3 regions of the Streptomyces sp. NPDC046859 genome follow, and region 1 is predicted to be linked to each of the others. Evidence: riboswitches for the same ligand, from Rfam matches in the RefSeq annotation. Region 1 holds a riboswitch; each other region holds the start of a gene.
What was found. Region 1 has a riboswitch for thiamine pyrophosphate ahead of thiO (glycine oxidase ThiO). Riboswitches for the same ligand answer to the same signal wherever they lie in the genome.
Positions count from the first base shown of each region.

Region 1 (5,117 bases):
CGATTTGTCGCGTCCCTGTCCATCCCTTGGACAGATCGGGACGGAAAAGCGCCCCGCACGGCCCCCGAGATCCTCGGACGCCCACCATCCGAGACGCCGCGGTGCGGAAAATGAGACGAGCCGGTTCAGTCCTGCTTCAGTCGCCCGGCGAACTCGGCCGCGGCCGCGCCCGGGTCGTCCGCCTCCGTGAGGGCCCGTACCACGACGACCCGGCGGGCTCCGGCCTCCAGCACCTGGTCGAGGTTGCCGAGGTCGATGCCGCCGATGGCGAACCAGGGACGCTCGGTGCCGAGGGCGGCGGTGTGGCGGACCAGGTCGAGACCGGGGGCGGGCCGGCCGGGCTTGGTCGGGGTGGGCCAGCAGGGGCCGGTGCAGAAGTAGTCGACGCCCTCCTGGACGGCCGCCGCGGTGGCCTCCGCCTCGGTGTGCGTGGAGCGGCCTATCAGGACGTCGGGGCCGAGGACCGCCCGGGCGGCCGGGACGGGCAGGTCGCCCTGGCCCAGGTGGAGGACGTCGGAGCCGGCGGCATGGGCCACGTCGGCCCGGTCGTTGACCGCGAGGAGCTTGCCGTGCCGGGCGCACGCCTCGGCGAGGACCCTCAGGTGCTCCAGCTCCTCGGCGGCCTCCATGCCCTTGTCGCGCAGCTGCACGATGTCGACGCCACCGGCGAGCACGGCGTCCAGGAACTCCGCGAGGTCGCCCTGGCGCCTGCGGGCGTCGGTGCACAGGTACAGCCGGGCGTCGGCGAGTTGCGCGCGGGCGGTGTCGGACATGCGGAGCCCCCTGGGGTCGGTGGTGCCGGGTGCCGGGCGGGTGCCGGACGCTGGCACGGTACCGGGAGCCGTCGCCGCGGTCCGGCGGCGGGCACGGGTGCACCGCGGGGCGCGGGATACGGACGCCGCGCCCGGGGCGTGCGCCTGCCGGCCGGCGCCCCGGGCCGCGTGTCGTACGCGACCCGGGACCGGCCGGAGGGGCGATGTACGGGCGGTCAGACGGCGAGCGCCTGGGCGCGGCGCTTCACCTCCGTGCCGCGGTTCTCGCTGAGGGCCTGCGCGGGCGTGCCGGGCAGGGAGGGGTCGGGAGTGAAGAGCCACTCCAGCATCTCTTCGTCCGTGAAGCCGTCGTCCCGCAGGAGCGTCAGGGTCCCGGTCAGGCCCTTGACGACCTTGTCCCCGTCGATGAAGGCGGCGGGGACGTGCAGCGCGCGGTTCTCACCCCGGCGTACGGCGATGAGCTGGCCCTCCTTGACCAGCTGCCGGACGCGGGTCACCTCGACGCCGAGCATCTCGGCGATGTCGGGGACGGTGAGCCAGGCGGGGACGAGAGCATCGATCTTTGCGTCAATCTCGGTCACGGGAACAAGCCTGCCATCTGGCACCGACAGTCGGAAGTCAGGCCGGTCCGGCCGGGCGCGGCCGCCTGCCCCCGCGTCACACCGACGCCGCCTTCAGGGGCCGCGCGGGGTCCGTCAGCAGCGAGGCGTCCATCGGCGTGCCCGCCTCGATCAGCCGCCGTCCCTGGGCGAGGTCCCGGGGCCGGCCCACCGCCAGGAGGGCGGCCAGCCGCCCCTCGCGCAGCCAGCACACCGACCAGGCGGGGCCGGCCGGGTCGCCGCGCCACAGCAGCGTGTCGGCGCCCGGGTGGTGTCCGGCGTACTGCACGAACCGGCCGAACTGCTCGGACCAGAAGTAGGGCACGGGGTCGTAGCGCGCGGTGGTCTCGCCGAGGATGTCGGCGGCGACCGTGCGGGGCCCCTGGAGGGCGTTGTCCCAGTGGTGGACCAGCAGCCGCTCGCCGTAGCGCCCGGACGGGAAGGAGGCGCAGTCGCCGACCGCGTACACGTCCGGCGCGGAGGTGCGCAGCCGGTCGTCGGCCAGCACCTCGCCGTGCGCGCCGAGCGCGATGTCCGAGCCGGTGAGCCAGGCGGTGGCGGGCCGGGCCCCGATGCCGACGACGACGGCGCCGGCGGGCACGCGCGTGCCGTCGCCCAGGACGACGGCGCCCTGTTCGACGCGCTCCACGCGCGTGCCGGTGCGCAGCACGGCCCCGCTGTCCGCGTACCAGGCGGCCATCGGCTCGGCCACCTCGGCGGGCAGGGCGCCCGCGAGCGGCCGCTCGGCGGCCTCCACGACGGTCACCGCGCAGCCCGCCTCCCGGGCGGCGGTGGTGAACTCGGCTCCGATCCAGCCCGCGCCGACGACCACGACGTCGTGCTGCCGGGCGAGCACCGGGCGCAGCCGCTCGGCGTCGTCCAGGGTGCGCAGCAGGTGCACGCCGGGGACGCCCTCGGTGCCGGGCAGCCGCAGCGGTTCGGCGCCGGTGGCGAGGACCAGCGCGTCGTAGGGGACGGGCCCGGTCTCGGTGTCCAGGACGCGGTCGGCGGTGCGGACGCCCAGCACCTCGCAGCCGAGCCGCAGTTCGACGCCGAGCGCCTCGAAGTCGACGTCGAAGGCGGAGCCCTCGGCGGTGCCGAGCAGCACGGCCTTGGACAGGGGCGGGCGGTCGTACGGCTGGTGGGGCTCGGCGCCGATCAGGGTGATCGTCCCCGTGAAGCCCTTCTCGCGCAGGGCGACCGCCGTCTGCACACCGGCCATGCCGGCGCCGGCGACGACCACGGACCGCTGCGACTGGGTGGTTGGCTCGCTCACCTGATCACCATAGACACGTGACGTGCCGTCAGTCAGGACGCGGGACCTGCTCGACCACACTGGTGCCGCTGCCCGGCTGCGACTCCCACTCCCAGGTCTCCGTCAGCCGCACGCGCCCGTCGGGGAGTTCGCCCACCGTGGACACGCAGTGGCCCGAGGAGGTCGTGCCGTCCCGCTTGAGCTGCACGTACCGGAAGTCCAGCCGGTCGCCGTCCCGGGTGCCGACGAGGTGCCCGCGCACCACGTCGCCGCCGCTGTACTCGGCCCAGACCACGCCGTCCTGCTCGTGGTACGTGAACCGGGTGCGCGTCCCCACCTGCCCCGGCGCCTGGTCGGCGACGGGGGCGAGGACGAGACCGTCGAGCGAGCGGGCCATGCGGGGAGGCTCCCTTACCGATACCTGGGACTGCGGGCTAGGGTGGCCACCGTAGAGCACTCGCGGGAGCCCGGACGCACCGGGCTGAGAGGGAGGCTGGCGGCCTCCGACCGTACGAACCTGATCCGGGTCATGCCGGCGAAGGGAGGGGCTGGACGCCCATGTCCTCACGTACGTCAGACGTCCTCGTCGTCGGGGGCGGGATCATCGGCCTGGTCACGGCGTGGCGGGCCGCGCAGCGCGGGTTCGCCACGGCCGTGGCGGACCCGGAGCCGGGTGGCGGGGCCGCCCAGGTGGCGGCCGGGATGCTGGCCGCGGTCACCGAACTCCACTACGGGGAACAGACCCTGCTCGCCCTGAACCTCGACTCGGCCCGCCGCTATCCGGACTTCGCGGCCGAGCTCGCCGACCTCACCGGACACCCCCTCGGCTACCGCCGGTGCGGCACGCTGGCCGTGGCCCTCGACGCGGACGACCGCGCCCACCTGCGGGAGCTGCACGCCCTGCAGACCCGTTCGGGGCTGGACTCCGAGTGGCTGACCGGGCGGGAGTGCCGGCGCCTGGAGCCGATGCTCGCGCCCGGAGTGCGCGGCGGGCTGCGGGTGGACGGCGACCACCAGATCGACCCCCGGCTGCTCACCGGGGCGCTGCTGGAGGCGTGCGAGCGGGCCGGTGTGACCTTCCACCGGGCCTGGGCCGGGCGCCTGGACGTCACGGCGGACCGGGCGACGGGGGTCACCACCACGGACGGCACGGCGCTGCGCGCGGACCGGGTGGTCCTCGCGGCCGGCAGTCGGAGCGGCCGGCTCGCGGGCGTCCCGGACGCCGTACGGCCGCCCGTGCGGCCCGTGAAGGGGCAGGTGCTGCGGCTGACCGTGCCGCAGGGCCTCGCGCCGTTCCTGAGCCGGACGGTGCGGGCGATGGTGCGGGGCAGCCAGGTGTACCTGGTGCCGCGCGAGAGCGGGGAGCTGGTCGTCGGGGCGACGAGCGAGGAGCTGGGCTGGGACACCACGGTGACCGCCGGCGGCGTGTACGAGCTGCTGCGCGACGCCCATGAGCTGGTGCCCGGCCTCACCGAGCTGCCGCTGGCCGAGACCCGGGCGGGCCTGCGCCCCGCCTCCCCCGACAACGCGCCGCTGCTCGGCCCGACCGCCCTGGACGGGCTGCTGCTCGCCACCGGGCACCACCGCAACGGCGTGCTCCTCGCGCCGGTCACCGGGGACGTCCTGGCGCACGTCCTGACCACCGGTGAACTGCCGGACGTGGCCCGTGACTTCACGCCGCTGCGGTTCGCCGCCGCCCCCCAGGAGCAGCCGGCATGAACATCTCGCTCAACGGGGAGTTGCGGCGGGTCGCCCCCGGCACGGCGCTCGACGACGCCGTCCGGCTGCTCACCGCGGCCCCCTCCGGGGTGGCCGCCGCCCTGAACGAGACCGTCGTCCCGCGCGCGCAGTGGCCGTCGACGCCGCTGCGCGAGGGGGACCGCGTCGAAGTCCTGACCGCCGTGCAAGGAGGCTGACCATGGCCGACGACCCCCTCGTCATCGGGGACCTGTCCCTCACCTCGCGGCTGATCATGGGCACGGGCGGGGCGCCCAGCCTGGACGTGCTGGAGCGGGCACTCGTGGCGTCCGGGACGGAGCTGACGACCGTCGCGATGCGGCGGGTGGACCCTTCGGTGCACGGCTCGGTCCTCTCCGTGCTCGACCGGCTCGGCATCCGGGTGCTGCCGAACACCGCGGGGTGCTTCACCGCGGGCGAGGCGGTGCTGACGGCCCGCCTCGCCCGCGAGGCGCTCGGCACGGACCTGGTCAAGCTGGAGGTCATCGCCGACGAGCGGACCCTGCTGCCGGACCCGGTCGAGCTGCTGGACGCGGCGGAGACCCTGGTCGACGACGGGTTCACGGTGCTGCCGTACACCAACGACGACCCGGTGCTGGCGCGCAGGCTGGAGGACGCCGGGTGCGCGGCGGTCATGCCGCTGGGCTCCCCCATCGGCTCCGGGCTCGGCATCCGCAATCCGCACAACTTCGCGCTGATCGTGGAGCACGCGCGCGTGCCGGTGATCCTGGACGCGGGAGCCGGGACGGCCTC
Region 1 is NZ_JBEYXR010000005.1:42,297-47,413, reverse strand. It holds gene thiE (thiamine phosphate synthase) at 126-773, opposite strand; gene ABZ899_RS08520 (Rv2175c family DNA-binding protein) at 989-1,354, opposite strand; gene ABZ899_RS08515 (FAD-dependent oxidoreductase) at 1,431-2,615, opposite strand; gene ABZ899_RS08510 (hypothetical protein) at 2,677-3,024, opposite strand; TPP riboswitch at 3,077-3,188, shown strand; gene thiO (glycine oxidase ThiO) at 3,186-4,346, shown strand; gene thiS (sulfur carrier protein ThiS) at 4,343-4,543, shown strand; gene ABZ899_RS08495 (thiazole synthase) at 4,546-5,117, shown strand, end outside.

Region 2 (5,117 bases), on a different contig from region 1:
GAAAAGCACTGTGACAAGGGCGGATGACTGCGATGAAGGCCTTCCGGCTGGACGAACTGGAAGCGGAGCGTGCCGCCAACGACGGTGCCTACCTGCAGTTTCTGCGCGAGCGGAACATGTCGGTGGGGCTGTACGCGATCGACGCGGGCGCGCACGATCCACAACAGCCGCACAACCAGGACGAGGTCTACTTCGTCGTGAGCGGCCGCGCACAGATCACCGTCGGCCTGGAGACCACCCACGTGGCACGGGGAAGCGTCGTCTACGTCCCGGCCGGGGTGGCCCACAAGTTCCACCACATCAGCGAGGACCTGAGGGTGCTCGTGGTGTTCTCTCCCCCGGAGAGCTGACCTCGCGTCTCGGGGTTCCCTAGGGGTTCGATCAGGGGAGGACAAGGGCTGCGAGGTCCCCGCCGGACCACCTGCCGGTCCTAGCATCGAGTGCAGGGAATCAGCAGATTCGACAGTCAGGACCCGCACTGGACGGGCGGAGAGGTAAGGACGAGGGCGATGCGTGAGATCTTCGCGGGACTGCCGTGGTGGGTGAAGTGGATCGCGGTGCCGGTCATCGCCCTGGTGGTGTTCGGTGGGCTGATAGCCAGCGTCGTCGGCTTCGTGATCGGACTGCTCTTCAAGCTGCTGGTCTTCGTGGCCCTGGTCGGCGGACTGATCTATGTCGTCAGGAAGTTCACGTCGAGCTCGTCGTCGCGCAGCGACTGGTGACGTTCACGGGGGACCGGTGGGCGGTAACAGGAACCACCGGTTCCCTCGGGCGAGGGAAGTTTTCCCGGCCGTGCGGCCGTCAGGGGTGACGGGCCAATAGGCTCCGTGAATCGCGGGGTCGCCCCCGCGAGCGGCGTGCACCCCTCCCGTGTTCCCCCGCACGGGCTTCCCCTCGCCCCTCGGGAGTGACCTTGGCCACGGTTGACACCGCACCACCCTCACCGACCCACCACCCCCTGGAGCAACCGCGCTCCTCCGTGCCCCAGGTCCCACGGCAGACGTCACCGGCGTCCGAGGCGGCCCCGGCCTCCCCGGAGCAGCCGCCGTCCGCGACCCTCATCGGATCGGTACAGCGCGCCATGCGGCTGCTGGAGTGCGTCGCGGGTCACGCGTACGGCGCTCCCGCCAAGCAACTGGCCCGGGAGACGGGGCTCGCGCTGCCCACGGCCTACCACCTGCTGCGCACGCTGGTGCACGAGGGCTATCTCCGCCGCGACAAGGGGCTGTTCTTCCTCGGTGACGCCGCCGTGCGGCTGAGCAGCAGCAGCGCCCAGCAGAAACGTCGCAGCACCATGGTCGACGCACTCGCTCGATGGCGTGACGCGGTGGGTGCCCCGGTTTACTACGCCCAGTACCGCGACGGCGAGATCGAGGTCATGTGCGTCTCCGACAGCCCGGGCAGTCCGGCGGTGCACGAGTGGGCCGACTTCCGTGAGACCGGCCATGCCCACGCCATCGGCAAGTGCCTGCTCTCCCAACTGGACGAGGAGGCCCGCCGGGACCATCTGGACCGGTATCCCGTGCGTGCCCTCACGCCCTACACGGTCGCGGACAGCCATAGCCTGCTACGACGTCTGGACCAGGTCGGGCGCATGGCCCCCGTGACCGAACGTCAGGAGTACGCGCTGGGCACGGTGTGCGCGGCCATCCCGATCACGGTGGGCACGACGGCCGCGACGATGGCCCTGTCCCTCCCCCTCCACCAGGCCGACCGGCTGCACTCGACGGTGCACCAGCTTCAGGTCGAGATCGGCCGGCTCCTGGGGTCACTCGCACTCTCTATCAGCATCTGAAAACTCACTCCTTGTGATCTCTCGTGTACGTTCAGCAAGATTCCACCAGTGTCGGGGTCCGTCCCGGCCAGTCGAAGGCAACCGGCGGGGTAGGCGATGCGCGAGTCCGTACAGGCAGAGGTCATGATGAGCTTTCTCGTCTCGGAGGAGCTCTCCTTCCGCATCCCGGTGGAACTGCGCTACGAGACCTGTGATCCCTATGCCGTGCGGCTCACGTTCCATCTGCCCGGTGATGCCCCGGTCACCTGGGCCTTCGGTCGCGAGCTGCTGGTCGACGGCGTGGGCACGCCCTGCGGCGAGGGCGATGTACGGGTCTCGCCGGCCGGCTCCGACACCTTGGGCGACGTGCTGATCCGGCTCCAGGTCGGCCCGGATCAGGCGCTGTTCCGCTCCTCCGTCGCACCGCTCGTGGCATTCCTGGACCGCACCGACAAGCTGGTGCCGCTCGGGCAGGAGGGGGCGCTCGCCGACTTCGACGCGTATCTCGACGAGGCCCTGGACCGCATCCTCGCGGAGGAGCAGAGCGCGGGCTGAGGCGTCACAACAAGCTGGGGGCGGCAGTGGCGTAACGCTTCAGCGGAGGTCGGGGGCGACTCGGAGGTCCTGCCTCACCGCTTGCGCCGCCGCCCCCGCCCACCCCGCCCCGCGGCCGGTGCGGCGCCCGCCACGGCCGGCCGGGCCCCCACGGGCGCCGTGCCGGGCTCGGGCCGGTCGGCCGAGACCACCAGCGCAGCCAGGGCCGTCGTCACCGGCACGGAGGCGACGAGGCCGATGGAGCCCACCAGCGTCCGCACGATCTCCTCCGCCACCAGCTCGCTGTTGGCGACCGTGCCGACGCCGCTCTGGGCGATGGAGAAGAGCAGCAGCAGGGGCAGCGCGGCGCCCGCGTAGGCGAGGACGAGCGTGTTGACGACCGACGCGATGTGGTCGCGCCCGATGCGGATGCCCGCCCGGTACAGCCCGCGCCAGCCCATCGTCGGATTGGCCTCGTGCAGCTCCCAGACCGCGGACGTCTGGGTGACCGTCACGTCGTCGAGCACACCGAGCGAGCCGATGATGATCCCGGCCAGCAGCAGACCGCTCATGTCGATCGACGGGTACAGGCCGTGGATGAGGCCCGTGTTGTCGTCGGTGTTGCCGGTGAGCGCTGCCCAGTCGATGAACACCGAGCCCAGGACCCCGATCAGCAGGAGCGAGATGAGGGTGCCGAGGACCGCGACCGATGTACGCGCCGACGGGCCGTGACACAGGTAGAGCGCGATCAGCATGATGGCGCTCGCCCCCACCACCGCGACGACCAGCGGGTTCGAGCCCTGCAGGATCGCCGGCAGGATGAAGAAGTTGAGCAGCAGGAAGCTGATCGCCAGCGAGACCAGGGCCATGACGCCCCGCAGCCGTCCGACGAGCACGACGGCGACGGCGAAGATCCCGGCGAGCACCGAGAGCGGGACGCGCCGGTTGACGTCGGCGACGGCGTACTGGAGGTCCTTGGGGGCAGAGGGCTCGTAGGCGACCACGACCTCCTGACCTTCGCTCAACTGCCGTGACTGGTCGGGCTGGACGATCTCCGTGAACGTACGGCCCTTGTCCTTCCCCGTGTCGACGCGGATCGTCGCCTTCTTGCAGGTACCGCTCTCCTCCCGCGCCGCGGAGGAGCCCTCGCCGGTGGAGGAGCCTTCCGCGGCGGAGGTGTCCCCGGCCGGCGGAGCTCCGCCGGCGCCCACCTCCTTGCAGCTCAGCTCGACCACCTTCGTGACCGTGGCCTGCTGGGTCTGTCGGTCGAAGCCGACCCCGGTGCGCTCGTGCGCCGGGGCACCGCCCGGCCAGAGCACCGTGAGGCCGACCACCACGGCCGCGGCGAACGGGATCAGGACGGCCGCGATGACCTTGCGCAGATGCCGGGAGACAGGAGCGGCCGGACCGTGGGAGTGGCTGTGGGAGTGCCCGTGCCCGGATCCCTGCCCGTGTTCGTGCCCGCTGTCGGGCCCGCCCCCGGGCGCTCCCGAACCCCGCTGCTCGTCACGGTCGTTGTGCCGCGCGGGGCCGTTTCCCGGGCCTTGGCCGCGGCGCGGTTCGTGCGGCGGGTACGGAGGTTCATGCATCGTGGTCACCGATCGATCATCGCAAGAACGGAGAGGGCCCTCTGTTCAGCGCGCCCGAACTGGCGCTAGCGTGGAACCACCTTTGTACACGCGGGAGCTCGGAGCACCGGGCTGAGAGGGCGCTGACCTCCGTCCCAGCGATGTTTCACATGAAACATCACTCGTCACGAGTGACGTTTCACACGAGACGTCGGCAGACGGATACCGCTGCGTCGACCGCCGAACCTGTTACCGGGTAATGCCGGCGTAGGGAGTAGGTCTCATGACCATCAAGGACGCACGCACGCCTGCCTCGAACCAGGACGAATCGCCCTTGCAGGGCGAAGTCTCCGCGGAGGCCGAAAAGTCCATCGGCTGGCACAAGGCGTACATCGAGGGCTCACGCCCCGATCTGCGGGTGCCGGTCCGCCAGGTGCACCTCACCAACGGGCAGTCGGTCACGCTGTACGACACGTCGGGCCCGTACACCGATCCAGCCGCCGAGACCGACGTCCGCCGCGGGCTGCCCCCGCTGCGGGAGAACTGGATCGTCACCCGCGGGGACACCGAGGAGTACGCGGGCCGGCCCGTCCGGCCCGAGGACGACGGCATCAAGCACACAGCGCCGCGAGGGGGACTGCGCAACCTCGACGCGGTGTTCCCGGGACGGCCGCGCCAGCCCCGGCGCAGCCGCGACGGACAGGCCGTCACCCAGCTCGCTTACGCCCGCCGCGGGGAGATCACCCCCGAGATGGAGTTCGTGGCGATCCGGGAGAACGTCGACCCCGAGGTGGTCCGTGCGGAGATCGCCGCGGGCCGGGCGGTGCTGCCCGCCAACGTCAACCACCCGGAGATCGAGCCGATGATCATCGGCAAGCGGTTCCTGGTGAAGGTCAACGCCAACATCGGCAACTCCGCCGTGACCTCCTCCATCGAGGAGGAGGTCGAGAAGATGACCTGGGCGACCCGCTGGGGCGCCGACACGGTCATGGACCTCTCCACCGGCCGCAACATCCACACCACGCGCGAGTGGGTGCTGCGCAACTCCCCCGTCCCCATCGGCACGGTGCCGCTCTACCAGGCGCTGGAGAAGGTCGACGGCAAGGCCGAGGAACTGACCTGGGAGATCTACAAGGACACGGTCGTCGAGCAGGCCGAGCAGGGCGTGGACTACATGACGGTCCACGCGGGCGTGCGCCTGCCGTACGTGCCGCTCACGGCGAACCGCAAGACGGGCATCG
Region 2 is NZ_JBEYXR010000013.1:6,908-12,024, forward strand. It holds gene ABZ899_RS20145 (cupin domain-containing protein) at 33-350, shown strand; gene ABZ899_RS20150 (DUF5326 family protein) at 510-722, shown strand; gene ABZ899_RS20155 (helix-turn-helix domain-containing protein) at 1,061-1,795, shown strand; gene ABZ899_RS20160 (SsgA family sporulation/cell division regulator) at 1,892-2,329, shown strand; gene ABZ899_RS20165 (YibE/F family protein) at 2,404-3,906, opposite strand; TPP riboswitch at 3,978-4,167, shown strand; gene thiC (phosphomethylpyrimidine synthase ThiC) at 4,160-5,117, shown strand, end outside.
Region 2: another riboswitch for thiamine pyrophosphate. It lies ahead of thiC (phosphomethylpyrimidine synthase ThiC); the one in region 1 lies ahead of thiO (glycine oxidase ThiO).

Region 3 (5,117 bases), on a different contig from region 1:
CGGTGAGCGCCCGGTAGTAGCCGAGGCCGGGCGCGTCCAGCGAGCGGCGCACCAGGACGGCCGGCGGCAGCACCAGCAGGACGGCGACGACGGCCAGGACCCCGGCGAGCAGCGCCCACTGCCCGGCACCGCGCGGTCGCCGCGCCGTCACGGACGCGTCGACCAGACGCAGGGTGCTCTCCCGCCGCCGTACGGTCCAGGCGTGCACGGCGAGGACCGAGCCGACCGCCAGGAACTGCACGATCGTCAGCACGGCGGCCGTGGATAGGTCGAAGATCTCGGAGGTCTGCCGGTAGATCTCGACCTCCAGGGTGGAGAACGCCGGACCGCCGAGGATCTGGACCACGCCGAAGGAGGTGAAGGTGAACAGGAAGACCATGAGCGCGGCGGCGGCCACGGCCGGCCCGAGCGCCGGCAGGGTGACGGTCCGCCAGGCGGTCCACCGGGACGCCCCGAGCATCCGCGCGGCCTCCTCCTGCCGGGGATCCAGCTGGGCCCAGAGGCCGCCCACCGTCCGTACGACGACGGCGTAGTTGAAGAAGACGTGCGCGAGCAGGATGGCCCACACGGTGGTGTCCAGCCGTACGCCCCACAGCTCGTCCAGCAGCCCGCCGCGGCCCACGAGCGCGAGGAACGCCGTGCCGACGACGACCGTCGGCAGCACGAACGGCACGGTCACCACCGCCCGCAGGACCTGTTTGCCGGGGAAGTCGAAACGGGCGAAGACATAGGCGCCGGGCAGCGCGATCAGCAGGGTGAGCGCGGTGGAGGCGAGGGCCTGCCAGGTGGTGAACCACAGCACGTGCCGGATGTCGGACTGCCCGAGCACGTCCCACAGCCGACCGAACCGCCACGCCCCGTCGACGTTCAGGCCGCGCGCGACGATCGCGGCGACCGGGTAGGCGAAGAAGACCGCGAAGAACGCGACGGGCACGGCCACGAGACCGAGCCGCGCCGCCGCGCCCCGCGTGCGGCGTGCCGTTACCTCAGGACGAGCGAGGTCCACGACTTGACCCAGTCGTCACGGTGGGCGGCGACCTTCGCCGGGTCCATGGTCTCGGGGTTCTTCGCCGGCGGCCCGTACTCCGTGAACTCCTTCGGCACCTCGGCGTCCTTCCGCACCGGGTACACGAACATGTTCAGCGGCATGTCGTCCTGGAACGTCTTCGTCAGCAGGAAGTCGATCAGCGCCTTGCCGCCCTCGGGGTTGCCCGCGTTGCCGAGCAGACCGGCGTACTCGACCTGCCGGAAGCATGTGCCGTCCACGACACCCGTCGGCGCGGTCGAGGGCCGGGGATCGGCGTAGATCACCTCGGCGGGCGGCGAGGAGGCGTACGACACGACGAGGGGCCGGTCGCCCTTCGCCTTCTTCCCGCCGGCCGAACCGGAGAACTCCTCGTTGTAGGCCTGCTCCCAGCCGTCGACGACCTTGACGCCGTTGGCCTTCAGCTTCTTCCAGTAGTCCGGCCAGCCGTCGTCGCCGTACTTGGCGGCGGTGCCGAGGAGGAACCCGAGGCCGGGCGAGGAGGTGGAGGCGTTCTCGGTGACGAGGAGGTTCTTGTACGCGGGCTTGACCAGGTCGCCGAACGAGGTGGGCGGGTCCAGCTTGCGCTCGCTGAAGTACGCCTTGTCGTAGTTGACGCAGACGTCGCCGGTGTCGACGGGGGTGACCCGGTGCTTGTCCTGGTCGACCCGGAACTCGGGCAGGACCAGGTCGGAGCCCTTGGCCTCGTACGACTGGAACAGGCCGTTGTCGAGGGTCCGGGACAGCAGGGTGTTGTCCACGCCGAAGAAGACGTCGCCCTGCGGGTTGTCCTTGGTGAGGATGGCCTTGTTGACGGCCTGCCCCGCGTCGCCGTCCTTGAGGACCCGGACCTTGTAGCCGGACTGCTTCTCGAAGCCCGCGAGGACGTCCTTGGACACGGCCCACGAGTTGTGGCTGACCAGGGTGACGGTCCGCGAACCGCCGCCGCTGCCGCCGTCGTCGGACGACCCGCAGGCGGTCAGCGCCGGCAGGGCGACGAGACCGAGCCCGACGCCGAGGGCCGTGGCCTTCTTGGTGATGCTCACTGGATTCCTCCTGGGCTGACCAGGAAGAGACGCGGCCCTGCCCGTGGCCCCGGGGGGGCTCGGGCAGGGCGCAACAGCTCGAGTGATGACCGATCTCCCTACCCAGAATGACCTGGGCCAGGTTCGGAGGGTCTGCGGCCGGTGCCGCACTCTCAGCGCTGTGGCGCTCCCCTGTCGGAATATGCAGATGTGTTGACGCCGGTCAGACTACCGCTCGGTGGCGGCGAGCTGACCACACGCCCCGTCGATCTCCTGGCCACGGGTGTCCCGGACCGTCACCGGTACACCATGGGCGGCGATGGCCTCCACGAACGCCTTCTCGTCCTCGGGCCGCGAGGCGGTCCACTTCGAGCCCGGCGTCGGGTTCAGCGGAATGAGGTTGACGTGCACGGGCTTGCCCTTGAGCAGCCGCCCGAGCCGGTCACCGCGCCAGGCCTGGTCGTTGATGTCCCGGATGAGCGCGTACTCGATGGACAGCCGGCGGCCGCTCTTCGCGACGTACTCGAACCCGGCGTCCAGCACCTCGCGCACCTTCCACCGCGTGTTCACGGGGACGAGGGTGTCGCGCAGCTCGTCGTCGGGGGCGTGCAGCGAGATGGCGAGCCGGGTCTTGAGCCCTTCATCGGCGAGCCGGTGGATGGCGGGCACGAGCCCGACGGTGGAGACGGTGATCCCCCGCTGCGAGAGCCCCATCCCGTCCGGCTCCGGATCGGTGAGCCGCCGGATGGCCCCGACGACCCGGTTGTAGTTGGCGAGCGGCTCGCCCATCCCCATAAAGACGATGTTGGACAGCCGAGCCGGCCCCCCGGGGACCTCCCCGTCCCTGAGCGCCCGCATCCCGTCGACGATCTGATGAACGATCTCGGCGGTGGACAGATTCCGGTCGAGCCCGGCCTGCCCGGTGGCACAGAAGGGGCAATTCATACCGCACCCGGCCTGCGAGCTGATGCACATGGTGACCCGATCCGGGTACCGCATGAGCACGGACTCGACGAGGGTCCCGTCGAACAGCCGCCACAGCGTCTTACGCGTGGCCCCCTGGTCGGTCGACAGATGCCGCACGACGGTCATCAGCTCGGGCAGAAGCTCCTCCCGCAGCTTGGCGCGGGACCCGGCGGGGATGTCGGTCCACTGCTCCGGATCGTGCGCGTACCGCGCGAAGTAGTGCTGCGAGAGCTGCTTGGCACGAAACGGCTTCTCGCCGATCGCGGCGACGGCGTCCTTGCGCTCACCGGGCGTGAGATCGGCAAGATGCCGCGGCGGCTTCTTGGCTCCGCGCGGGGCGACGAATGTGAGTTCTCCGGGTGCAGGCATAACCCTTCCAGTGTGGCAGATCAACTCCGGGACCCCGGGCGCGAGTGGGGTGGGGGCGGTCACCCGGGAGCGGACGTCGAGCTTTCAGGAGGCGCCGGTCGGAGTGCGTGCCGGTACTCCGGTGCCGCGAACACGGGGTTCCTGCCGTCAGGGGTCACGGCGGCGCCCTCGCACACGCCGCGGGCGAGCCGAAGCCGGCGCTTCCACTGGGGGCGCATGTCCTCGAGGCTTCCTCGCCGACGCCGGAGCCCCCGCTCCGAAAGAGCGGGGGCTCCCCATGGTCACAGTCCGGCAGGGCGGAGCCAGCGGATCAGCCCGACCCCACGAACAGCACCAGCAGCAGCCACACCACCGGTGCCGTCGGGAGGAGGGAGTCCAGGCGGTCCATGATGCCGCCGTGCCCCGGCAGGAGGCTGCCCATGTCCTTGATGCCCAGGTCGCGCTTGATCATCGACTCGCCGAGGTCGCCCAGCGTGGCGCTGGCCGCGACCGCGAGGCCCAGGAGCAGGCCCTGCCACCAGCTGCCGTCGTCGATCAGGAACTGCATGCACAGCGCGCCCGCCACCATCGCGAAGCTCACCGCGCCCAGCAGGCCCTCGCGGGTCTTGCCGGGGCTGATGCGCGGCGCCAGCTTGGTCCGGCCGAAGCGCCAGCCGATGGCGTAGGCGCCGGTGTCGCTGACGACGGTCAGGAGCAGGAACGTCAGGACGCGCCACGGCCCGTCGTCCGCGGTCAGCATCATCGTGACGAACGTGGCGAGGAACGGTACGTAGAACGCCGCGAAGACGCCGGCGGTGACGTCCCGGAGGTAGTCCTCGGGCGGCTCCGTCATCCGCCAGACCAGGACGGCCAGCGCGGTCAGCGCCATCGCCACCCAGGCGCCCTCGGCGCCCCGCACGTATCCGGCGACCACCATCGCGGCGCCGCCGACCGCGAGCGGGACGAGCGGCGCCCTGATGCCCTTGCGCTCCTCCAGCCGCTTGGTCAGCTCCCACAGGCCCACGACCACGGCCACGGCGACCACACCGACGAACACGGCCTTGACGACGAACAGGGACGCCACGATCACGACGCCGAGCCCGACGCCGACCCCTATGGCAGAGGTCAGGTCGCGTCCCGCGCTCTTCTTCTGCGGCGGGGGCGCCGGCTGCGAGGCGTCGGGCATGGGCTCCGGATTCTGCTGCACCGCCTGGAACGGCTGCGCCAGCGGCGTGTGGTGAGGCCGCGCCTGCGACGGTTCCTCGCGGAACAAGGGGCCGCTCAGCCGAGCGGCCCCCCGATCGTCATCCTGGTCTCCGCCGTACACGGGTCCGTCGGGCACGATGGGCATCGGGCGAGTCTGCTGCGCCTGAGGCGCATCGTACGCGGGACCCGCCGGGTCGGCCCCTTGGACAGGTCCTCGATCGTCGGGCCCCCAGTACCCGGCCTGCCCGGCCCCGGTCGGCGCGCCCCAGGAAGAGTCGTTCATCAGACCTCGAGCAGCTCGGCTTCCTTGTGCTTCAGCAGCTCGTCCACCTGAGCGACGTACTTGTGGGTGGTGTCGTCGAGCTCCTTCTCCGCACGCCGGCCCTCGTCCTCACCGATCTCGCCGTCCTTGATCAGCTTGTCGATGGCGTCCTTGGCCTTGCGGCGGACCGAGCGGATGGACACCTTGGCGTCCTCGCCCTTGCCCTTGGCGACCTTGATGTACTCGCGGCGGCGCTCCTCCGTGAGCTCGGGGAACACCACACGGA
Region 3 is NZ_JBEYXR010000011.1:108,503-113,619, reverse strand. It holds gene ABZ899_RS18585 (iron ABC transporter permease) at 1-1,006, opposite strand, end outside; gene ABZ899_RS18580 (thiamine ABC transporter substrate-binding protein) at 982-2,070, opposite strand; TPP riboswitch at 2,148-2,253, opposite strand; gene rlmN (23S rRNA (adenine(2503)-C(2))-methyltransferase RlmN) at 2,278-3,384, opposite strand; gene ABZ899_RS18570 (phosphatidate cytidylyltransferase) at 3,695-4,852, opposite strand; gene frr (ribosome recycling factor) at 4,852-5,117, opposite strand, start outside.
Region 3: another riboswitch for thiamine pyrophosphate. It lies ahead of ABZ899_RS18580 (thiamine ABC transporter substrate-binding protein); the one in region 1 lies ahead of thiO (glycine oxidase ThiO).